3 regions of the Gallibacter sp. Marseille-QA0791 genome follow, and region 3 is predicted to be linked to each of the others. Evidence: riboswitches for the same ligand, from Rfam matches in the RefSeq annotation. Region 3 holds a riboswitch; each other region holds the start of a gene.
The links. Region 3 has a riboswitch for lysine ahead of lysA (diaminopimelate decarboxylase). Riboswitches for the same ligand answer to the same signal wherever they lie in the genome.
Positions count from the first base shown of each region.

Region 1: another riboswitch for lysine. It lies ahead of ACQY69_RS10375 (Na+/H+ antiporter NhaC family protein); the one in region 3 lies ahead of lysA (diaminopimelate decarboxylase).
Region 2: another riboswitch for lysine. It lies ahead of ACQY69_RS03075 (glycyl radical protein); the one in region 3 lies ahead of lysA (diaminopimelate decarboxylase).

Region 1 is NZ_CBCPMH010000001.1:2,240,139-2,243,420, reverse strand. Features, by position in the region: gene ACQY69_RS10375 (Na+/H+ antiporter NhaC family protein) at 251-1,873, opposite strand; lysine riboswitch at 2,004-2,179, opposite strand; gene rplQ (50S ribosomal protein L17) at 2,202-2,543, opposite strand; gene ACQY69_RS10365 (DNA-directed RNA polymerase subunit alpha) at 2,571-3,282, opposite strand, start outside.
Region 2 is NZ_CBCPMH010000001.1:665,880-669,161, reverse strand. Features, by position in the region: gene ACQY69_RS03080 (CaiB/BaiF CoA transferase family protein) at 5-1,183, shown strand; lysine riboswitch at 1,353-1,522, shown strand; gene ACQY69_RS03075 (glycyl radical protein) at 1,696-3,282, shown strand, end outside.
Region 3 is NZ_CBCPMH010000001.1:1,695,054-1,698,335, forward strand. Features, by position in the region: gene dapF (diaminopimelate epimerase) at 1-343, opposite strand, end outside; gene lysA (diaminopimelate decarboxylase) at 392-1,756, opposite strand; lysine riboswitch at 1,846-2,024, opposite strand; gene ACQY69_RS07880 (APC family permease) at 2,178-3,282, opposite strand, start outside.

The sequences.
Region 1 (3,282 bases), 550 kb from region 3:
TGTATTTCAAAGCCTTCTGATGACGAAATAATAAAAAATCAGTTTCAGATGCTGTTTTAGGCATATTTCGGATAGGTCCCCGTTGATTTTATGCCAAAATGTCGAGTATTTTATGGATTTTAGGCATTTTGCACCATCTGTGAACATCACTCGACCGTAATTTATGCCTATTGCGCATCGATAACAGATCCATTTTAGCATTCCCGTCGTGACGGCTTCTTTTTCTGCATGGCTTTAACGTTCCTGTAGATCACGCTTCAGCCGCAGCGTTATCATCTTCCAATGGTTTCTGCACCTTCTTTATCACTACCAATACGGCGATAAGGATGATGAGTCCCACCGGCAAGGATATCCACGCGCTTCTTGTGAATCCGGCTACGATATATGTAACAAAGGATATCGATGCTACTGTCAGGGCGTACGGCAGCTGAGTCACTACGTGAGCCATATGATTACATCTGGAACCGGCGCTGGACATGATAGTGGTATCCGAGATCGGCGAACAGTGATCTCCGCACACGGCTCCCGCCATGCAGGCCGATATGGATATTATCATCAGCTGCGGATCGCTTCCCTGGAACACTTCCACGACGATAGGTATCAGTATCCCGAAGGTTCCCCAGGATGTGCCTGACGCGAATGACAGGCCGCATCCGATGGCGAATATGATAGCCGGGAGCAGGCTCATGAAGGATCCGGCCACAGATTCGGTAGCTGTCGATACAAACACAGCCAGCCCGAGGCTGTCGGTCATAGCTTTAAGAGTCCAGGCCAGCGTAAGAATGAGGATAGGCGCTACCATGGCCTTGAAGCCCTCCGGCACGCAGTCCATGCTTTCCTTGAAGGTCAGCACACCTCTTGCCACATATATGATAACTATCACGATGAGCGCGAACACACTGCCCAGAGACAGCCCCACAGAAGCGTCACACTGGGAGAAGGACTGGACAAAGCTGGTGCCGCTGAAAAATCCCCCTGTATATATCATTCCTACTATGCATGCGATGATCAGTATTATGATAGGGAACACCAGATCTATGACCTTACCCTCGCGCTTTCCTTTCTTCTCTTCCGCAGAAAAGTCCGCGGCCTGGTCTCCCTTGGACTCCTGTATCTTATTGGCATACTCCCTCATCTTGCCATAATCGAATTTCATCCCCACGATGAGGAACATCATAGCGATAGTGAGGAGCGCGTAAAAATTGAATGGAATGGCCTGGATGAACAGAGTGAACCCGTTCTCGCCTTCCACAAACCCGGTTACGGCTGCCGCCCAGGAAGATATAGGCGCGATGATGCAGACGGGAGCTGCCGTCGAATCTATCAGATAAGCCAGCTTCGTCCTGGGTACGCCGTTAGCTTCCGCCAGCGGCGACATAACGCTCCCTACGGTGAGACAATTGAAATAATCGTCTACGAAAATCAGTATCCCCAGAACTATGGTAGCGAACTGCGCGCCCATCTTCGTCTTTATCCTGTGACTGGCCCAGGCGCCGAAAGCCTTCGATCCGCCTGATTTGTTCAGCAACGCTACGATGACGCCCAGTATCACCAGGAATACCAGTATACCTACGTTATAGGAATCCGACAGCGACGCGATTATCCCGTCGCTTATGACATGGGTCATAGTCCCTTCAAAGTTTCCGGCATAAATGACTCCACCGATCACCACGCCGATGAAAAGCGAGCTGTATACCTCCTTAGTGATTATAGCCAGCAATATAGCCGCTATAGGTGGCAATGCCGCCCATGCCGTAGCGTACAGCGCCGGTTCCCCGGCTCCATCCTCTGCAAAAGCCAGCAGAGGAAAGGCCATTACCAGCAGAGCTGCTATCATGATAATTCTGAAAGCTCTGCTTTTAACCTTCTCCATTTTATCCCTCCGATTTTACTTCATATATTAGTGTGATAACGTCTCTTCCTTCAAAATATGAAAAAACGCCATGGACACTATCGAAACAGCATCCATGGCGTTTGCTCCGCGGTTTGCTCCGCGTTTCCGCTATATCGATAGTGCTCCACTTAATGTGACAGTACGCCGCATATTTTACGGCGTCCCAGGAGCTGCGCGGGGCGCGTAAACTCCTTCGGCGAAATTTCCTTTCACCTCCACGGTATCCCGGCTTCCCTCTGCCGGACCGTGAAGGCTACTGATAAATCCCGCGCCTCTATCCGATAGTATTATTTTTTATGCGTCTGTCCTAAACCAGTTCCAGGAACGCCATCTCGGCGTTATCTCCCTGCCTAGGTCCGAGTTTAAGGATCCTCGTGTAGCCGCCCTGTCTGTCCTCGTATTTCGGTGCGATCTCATCGAACAACTTGGCTACAACGGCTTCATCGTATACATATGCCAACACCTGTCTCCTGGCGTGAAGATCGCCGCGCTTCGCAAGTGTTATCATCTTTTCTGCCTGTCTTCTGGCTTCTTTAGCTCTCGTATCAGTCGTCATGATCCTGCCCTCCCTGAAAAGGTCGGTAACAAGATTTCTCAGCATAGCTTTTCTGTGAGCTGAAGATCTGCCTAATTTTCTATATCCTGGCATCGCTGTTTCCTCCTGTATTATTTATTCTTATTCGTCACTCTGTCTGAGACTCAGCCCCAGCTCCTCGAGTTTATGTTTTACCTCGTCGAGAGATTTCTTTCCGAGGTTCCTTACCTTCATCATGTCCTCCTCACTCCTCTGAGTAAGCTCTTCTACCGTATTGATAGCAGCTCTCTTGAGGCAGTTGAAGGATCTTACCGAAAGTTCCAGCTCTTCGATGGTCATTTCGAGAGCCTTTTCCTTCTGGTTTTCTTCTTTTTCCACCATGATCTCCATGCTCTCAGTGGAATCGGTAAGCTCAACAAACAGGTTCAGATGCTCCTGCATTATCTTGGCACCTATGGACACGCCTTCACTAGGGGTGATGGAGCCATCGGTCCATATTTCCAGTATAAGCTTGTCGTAATCCGTCACCTGACCTACTCTAGTGTTCTCCACCGTGAAATTCACCTTTCTTACAGGCGTATAGATGGAATCAGTAGGGATGACCGAAATCGGTGTGTTCTCGTCTTTGTTCATCTCCGCAGGAACATATCCTCTTCCCCTGGCCAGATTGATCTCCATTATGAGTGTAGCATTTTCCTCGAGAGTCGCTATATGAAGATCCTGGTTGAATATCTCCACATCCGCGTCTCCCAGGATGTCAGCCGCAGTGACCTCCTTAGGCCCTATAGCATTTATCAGCACTCTCTTGGTATTTTCTCCGTTGAGCTTTATCGCCAATTTTTTGAGATTCAAT
Region 2 (3,282 bases), 1.0 Mb from region 3:
AGTGATGAGTGCGCTTAAGGATTTAAAGATACTGGATTTTTCAACGCTGCTGCCGGGGCCATATGCGTCGCTGATGCTGGCGGATATGGGGGCTGATGTTTTGAAGATAAGCTCCGCCAGCAAGCCGGATATAGTTACGGATTACCCGCCTTTTATCGAAGGTACGGATATATCGGCGTGTCAGGCGTGGCTGGGGAGGAACAAGAGGAGCATGTTTCTGAACCTGAAGACCGAGGAAGGTGTGGCCATCGTCAAGGAGCTGGTGAAGGAATACGACATCGTCCTGGAGCAGTTCCGGCCGGGCGTGATGGATAAGCTGGGCATAGGATATCAGGATCTTAAAGCTGTCAATCCGTCGGTCATATACTGTTCGCTGACGGGTTATGGTCAGACCGGACCGCTGAGGGACGCCGCCGGTCATGACATAAACTATATGGCCCGCAGCGGCATCATCTCCCATGCCGGGAGAAAAGAAGAAGGGCCGTCGCTGATGAACTTTCAGATCGCGGATATCGCGGTGGGATCGCTGAATTCCGTCATCGGCATACTGGCGGCTGTGAATCACAGGAGAAACACGGGTCAGGGCCAGTACATAGATGTCGCCATGATGGACGGATGCGTTCCATTCAACAGCATAGACGGAGCCAGCTTTCTCGTTTCAGGGAAGCAGCCTGAGCGGGAGGGTGAGCGGCTCAACGGCGGCTGCGTATACGATTATTACGAGACTAAAGACGGTCAGTACATGAGCGTAGGCTCGCTGGAGCCTCAGTTCTGGGAGCGCTTTTGCATGGCCATCGGACGTGAGGATCTGATCGAAGGCACGGTATGGCCGGAGAATGTCCACGAGGTAAAGGCGCAGATAAGAGGCATATTCAAGACGAAGACCAGGTCGGAATGGGAGGAGGTCTTCGCCCGGTATGACGCGTGTGTCCAGCCGGTGCTGGATCTGAAGGAAGCCCTCCTGGAGGATGAGCAGATAAAGGCCAGGGAGATGGTCGTCGAGGTGGAGCTGCCGCTCCACGAAGGTGTGAAGGTAAAGCAGATGGCTACTGCTGTCAAGCTCAGCGAATGTCCGTGCAGATACGAGACGGCCGGCTATCCGGCGGGGTATCACACGAGAGAGGTGATAGAGTCTCTCGGGATGGATTACTCGGAGCTTGAGAAGAAGGGCGTTTTTAAATAGGCGGGAGGATGTTTGTACTAATGTCGTGCCAGTCCGGTTCTTGCCTTTCATTCTTTGCCGGAGAGTCCCGACTTTCATTCTTAGACGGAACTTGACATTTTCCGTCTAAAGTGGTATCTTTATTGACGGTGCAGGCCGCTGAGGCCGGGCACTGAATAAAAAGGTATAACTGAATGATAGAGGTGCGGTTTTCAACAAGTAAACGGGGAAAAACCTACAGACATAGGGCCGGAGAAAAGTGAGACCGCCGAAGCGCTGCGCAGATGTCTGGGGCGCAGATGCTGGGATGTTGCAGAATATGTAGCATACTGTCACTTTTAGTGGAGAGCTATCTGGTAAAAGATAAATATTTTACGTGCCGGAAGGAAGGCTCCAAAACAGAACTGGAAACGAGACGGTCAGCTACAGAGCAGCATGTTGCTTTGTAGCTTTTTTGATGCCGCGGAAAGATACGGCTGGCAGAGTCCATATAAGACGGGACGTCGAGACGAGGGATTCGTCGGGGAGGAAATATGGTAAGCGAAAGAATAAAGAGACTCAAGGACAAATATTTCAATACGATACCGCAGATCACGGCGGAGAGGCTGGTACTGGCGACGGAAGGATATAAACAGTTTGCCGGTGACGCCGTTCCGATTTTCAGAGCCAAGGTGGTCAACCACATCATGGAAAACATGACGACGCTGATAATGGATGACGAACTTATCGTAGGGACAGAGACTAACGCTTATAAAGGGGCTAATCTCCATCCTGAGTTTCAGTCCAGTTCCTGGTATGTCAGCGATATAGACAGCTTTGCGACCAGGGAAAAGGATCCGTATTACATTTCTCCGGAGGACAGGGAAACTATACTGGAGACTCTCAGGTACTGGGAAGGCAAGTCAATGGAAGATCTGTCAGAGACGGCCATGCCGAAGAAGATCAAGGAGCTGGAAAAGGACGATATCATCTGCGTCGGCTTGGAAAACGGAGTCTCGGGCGAGACCACCTGCGATCATGAAAAGATCCTGACCATAGGATTGAAGGGCTACATAGAAGAGTGCCAGCGGAACATAGACAGCATTATCCCTCAGACTATGGAGGAACAGGCAAAGGTGGATTTCTGGAAAGCTTGTATCATCCAGAGCGAAGGGTTGATAACTTATGCCCACAGGATGGCGGACGAAGCGGAAAGACAGGCTGCTTCGTGTTCCGACGGAAAGAGGAAGAAGGAACTGCTGACTATCGCGGAAAACTGCCGTACAGTTCCGGAAAACCCGCCGAAGACTTTTTATCAGGCACTCCAGGCCATATGGTTCGTTCATGTGTATTTTTACATCGAAGTATGTACCACTGCCTGTGGATTCGGACGATTCGACCAGTACATGTGGCCGCTGTATAAAAAAGACGTGATAGACGAGAAGAATATCACCAGGGAGGAAGCGTTGGAAATGCTGGAATGTCTCTATCTCAAGACATGTGAGGTCTATGAGGTGAGGGACGACTGGTACGCTACAGCTTTCGCCGGGTATCCTATGTGGCAGACCCTGGTGGTAGGCGGTCAGACCAGAGACGGAAAGGATGCCACTAACGATCTGTCGTATCTCTGCCTGGAGGCAGCGGACGAGCTGCAGGTAAAGCAGCCTGTGATGGCAGTGAGAGTGTGGGAGAAGACTCCAGAGGATCTGATAAGGTTTGGCTGCAAGATGATACAGGAAGGGCAGGCGAATCCGGGCTTTTTCAGCGATGAAGCGGCTATCGAGATCTGCCTCAGCAAGGGCCGGGGAAGCACCATCGAAGAAGCCAGAGATTGGACCATTGTAGGATGCACTCAGCCGGCGCCGGGAGGCGGGCAGGCGGACGGTTCGCCTGACGCGGGCTATGTCAATATGGGAAAGATGATAGAATTTGTCCTTCATAACGGCGTGGATCCTGCCACCGGGAAGCTGATGGGATTGGAGACAGGTGATCCGAGGGATTTCAAAGATATAGAAGAATTCAAGGATGCTCTCAAGAAACAGATAATCCATCACTACGGTCTTATAAGGACCGGATACAATTTGATGCAGAGTATCCATATGAACAGATATCCGGTGATCTTCGCTTCCATGGTGACGAAG
Region 3 (3,282 bases):
ACGGGTCGTCGCTGGAGATCTCGACTGTCATATCGCCGGCCAGCGTTCTCACCGGATACTTACGGCTGGACTCTATCCTTTCATCACGACAAAAATTAGCAAAGCACCTTATACCGTTGCCGCACATAGGAGCCCTGCTGCCGTCACGGTTAAAGAACACCATTTCCAACGCCGGTTCACGTCTCACCACTATCATCCCGTCAGCGCCGACTCCCGTATTGACATCACAGACCATACGTGCAAAACCGGGATATCCGGCCTCGTCGATCTCCTTCGAGAGCTCATCTTCCCTAATTATCACAAAGCTGTTTCCGCATCCATGATATTTCGAAAACAACACCATGCCATCACCTGCCTTCTTTCATCGTACTGTCCCGACGCGCCGAGGATCTCACACTTCCAGACTGTACTGATCCGCATATGTTTCCCGCCTTATGACCAGTCTGGCTTTCCCGTCGCGGACAAACACCACTGCCGGCCTTCCCAGTCTGTTGTAATTGCTGGCCATCGAATAACCATAGGCTCCTGTGGAATAAACGACCAGCAGATCCCCGGTCTTCGCCTCCGGCAGCTTCGCGTCAGCTATCAGGACATCCCCTGATTCACAATTCTTTCCCGCTATACAATATGAGGCCGCCGGCTTTTCCGTGAGCTTTTCCGCAAGAGCGCATGTGTACTCGGCACTGTAAAGCGCCGGCCTTATGTTGTCGCTCATTCCCCCATCCACGAATATATAATTCTTATCGCCGCTCTTCTTCATATCGCCTATCGTATATAACGTATATCCGGCTTCGCCGACCACTGCTCTGCCCGGTTCCGTTATCAGCTTGGAAATAGTCACATCACTTTTTTCCAGCGCTTCCTCCGCGTATCTCACCAAACTGGCGCACATCTGTCCCAGCGGCACCGGCCTATCCTCTTCTACATATTTGATCCCGAACCCTCCGCCTATGCTCAGTTCGAAGCCGTCAACTCCCCGCGAAGCTTTTATGTCGGCCAGGAATCCTATCATCGTCCCCAGAGCCTTTTCGAAGGACTCCGCTTCCACTATCTGTGAACCTATATGACTGTGGAACCCGGCCAGCTCTATATTTTCATCAGCATCCAAAATATCCATGACCTGCTCTATCTGTGCTCTGTTCTCTATATATATACCGAATTTGGAATCCGGCTTGGATGTCATGATGTATTCGTGGGTATGCGCTGAGATCCCCGGGTTTATCCTCAAAAGCGCTTTTGCCTTTTTGCCTGCCCCGCCAGCAGCCGATACCAGCCTGTCCACTTCCATCACGTTATCTACGACGAAATAGCCTACGCCGGCTTCGAGCCCCATCTCTATCTCCTCGTTGCTCTTGTTGTTGCCGTGGAAATATACGCGCTTCATGTCGACACCAGCTTCCATGGCGCCGTATAACTCTCCTCCGCTTACCACATCCAGTCCCAGGCCCTCCCCGGAAAGGAGCCTGAACAACGCCTTCGATGAAAACGCCTTTGACGCGTATGCCACCTCTGTCTCGAATTTTTCTGATCTGAAATTTTCAACCGCGGCTCTGGCCTGCTCTGCTATTCTTCCCTCATCATAAACGTAAAGAGGTGTCCCGAACTGCTCAGCCAGCGATCTGCAGTCCACCCCTCCTATTTTCAAAACACCCATCTCTTCGCCTTTCTCTTCTTCGTCTTTTTTTGATCCACTGCATGTTCTTACTGCGCTTTTCCCTTTATCTCGCTTTCCCAGGCCCGTCATTCCGGCTGCCATCCAGCCCGCCTCGCTATAAAAAGATCCTTCCGTATCAAAAAGGTCAGCAAGGCTATACCTTACTGACCTGAAAAATCAAAATATCGTCACATAAGGATAGCACACCTGCCAAAAGCCTGACGCTTTCAGGCAGACAGTCATATGGCTGTTGACCACATGCCCACCGGGACTTCATGCCTGAAACCTCGGTTCGGCGGACTTGCCTCCGAGTGGTTCTCTGCCCGCCGGCTCCCCAGCTCTTCATCGCCTCCGCGCCTCTATCAGCTGTTGTCAGTATACTAGATATCCAATGATTATGCAAGGGTCGATTTGGGTCGGAAATACCTTTAAAAAAGCTGCCGCATCGGGATGCCCCGATACGGCAGCTTCAGTTCAACGAAAAGGCTCAGAAGCCTCTGTTCAGAAATCTCTATATCGATTTTCAGTCTTTAGGTATCGGGTCGAATTTCTTTCCTATGATAAGGAAGATAACTCCCAGAGCCAGCATGATTATGCCTGCCCATCTTGCTATCTCTATCATCAGCCAGAAATTGCTCATGATACCGGAGCCATATGTTTCAAGATAATAAGCAGGACCCCACGAGCCTTCATACCATACAAGGAAGAAGGATCCTACAGTGCAGACAAATCCGAACAGCAGGAAGAAGAATCCGAATCTCTCTATGTCGCCCAGAGCCAGCTTGGTCTTAGGGTTGATAGGATTGTTCTCAGGATCTTTCTTGTAAAGTCCGCCATATATCCACTTGCAGATAGGATAGAATATCACAGCCGCAATGATGGCGATGAATCCCAGCAGGAAATACTCCGTTCCGTTTACATAGAAGCTGATAACGCCTATGATGAGAGGGCCGCCGCAGATATATATCGGCGCCAGCTTGCTCTTTACATAGTAGAGATCTCCTCTCTTCTCAACAGGATACTCTTTTCTGATCTTTACATAAGCAAACGACAGGCCTACATAAAGGACGAACAGTACCGGCGAAAGTATCGTTACCAGTATCTCGAAGTTGAGGTTTACCAGGATGAGGTTTACCACAGCCGCCAGCACGATAGGTATTACTGGCACCTTTCTGTTCGGCGACAGCTTCGAGAGGAACTTCGGGCAGAAGTTGTCCTGACCCATCGGTATGAAGGATCTGGACGATGATGTGATCAGTGCGTTGAATATGGAGCACTGCGCTATTACTGCCGCGATCATGAAGGCGGCGCCTGCCCATGTCCCCACATGCTCAGAAAGCACTGACGAATAGTCGAGGCTGATCCCCCACTCGCTCCACGGACCAGTGGATACGATACCAGCCAATGTAGGGAGCAGATAGCTCAGCGTGATGATGACGATAGCTATCTTCATTCCCTTAGGGATGATCTGAGGATTCTCAACTTCTCCGCCCAGGAATGAGATGGCCACGTAGCCGCAGTACATCCATACTCCTATGGCAAGTCCGGTACCCCAGCTGGAGAAGGCGTTGTCCCCCTCTACCATGAACGGCTCAAACGGATCGTTGGTCCAGTTGGCAAGACCTACT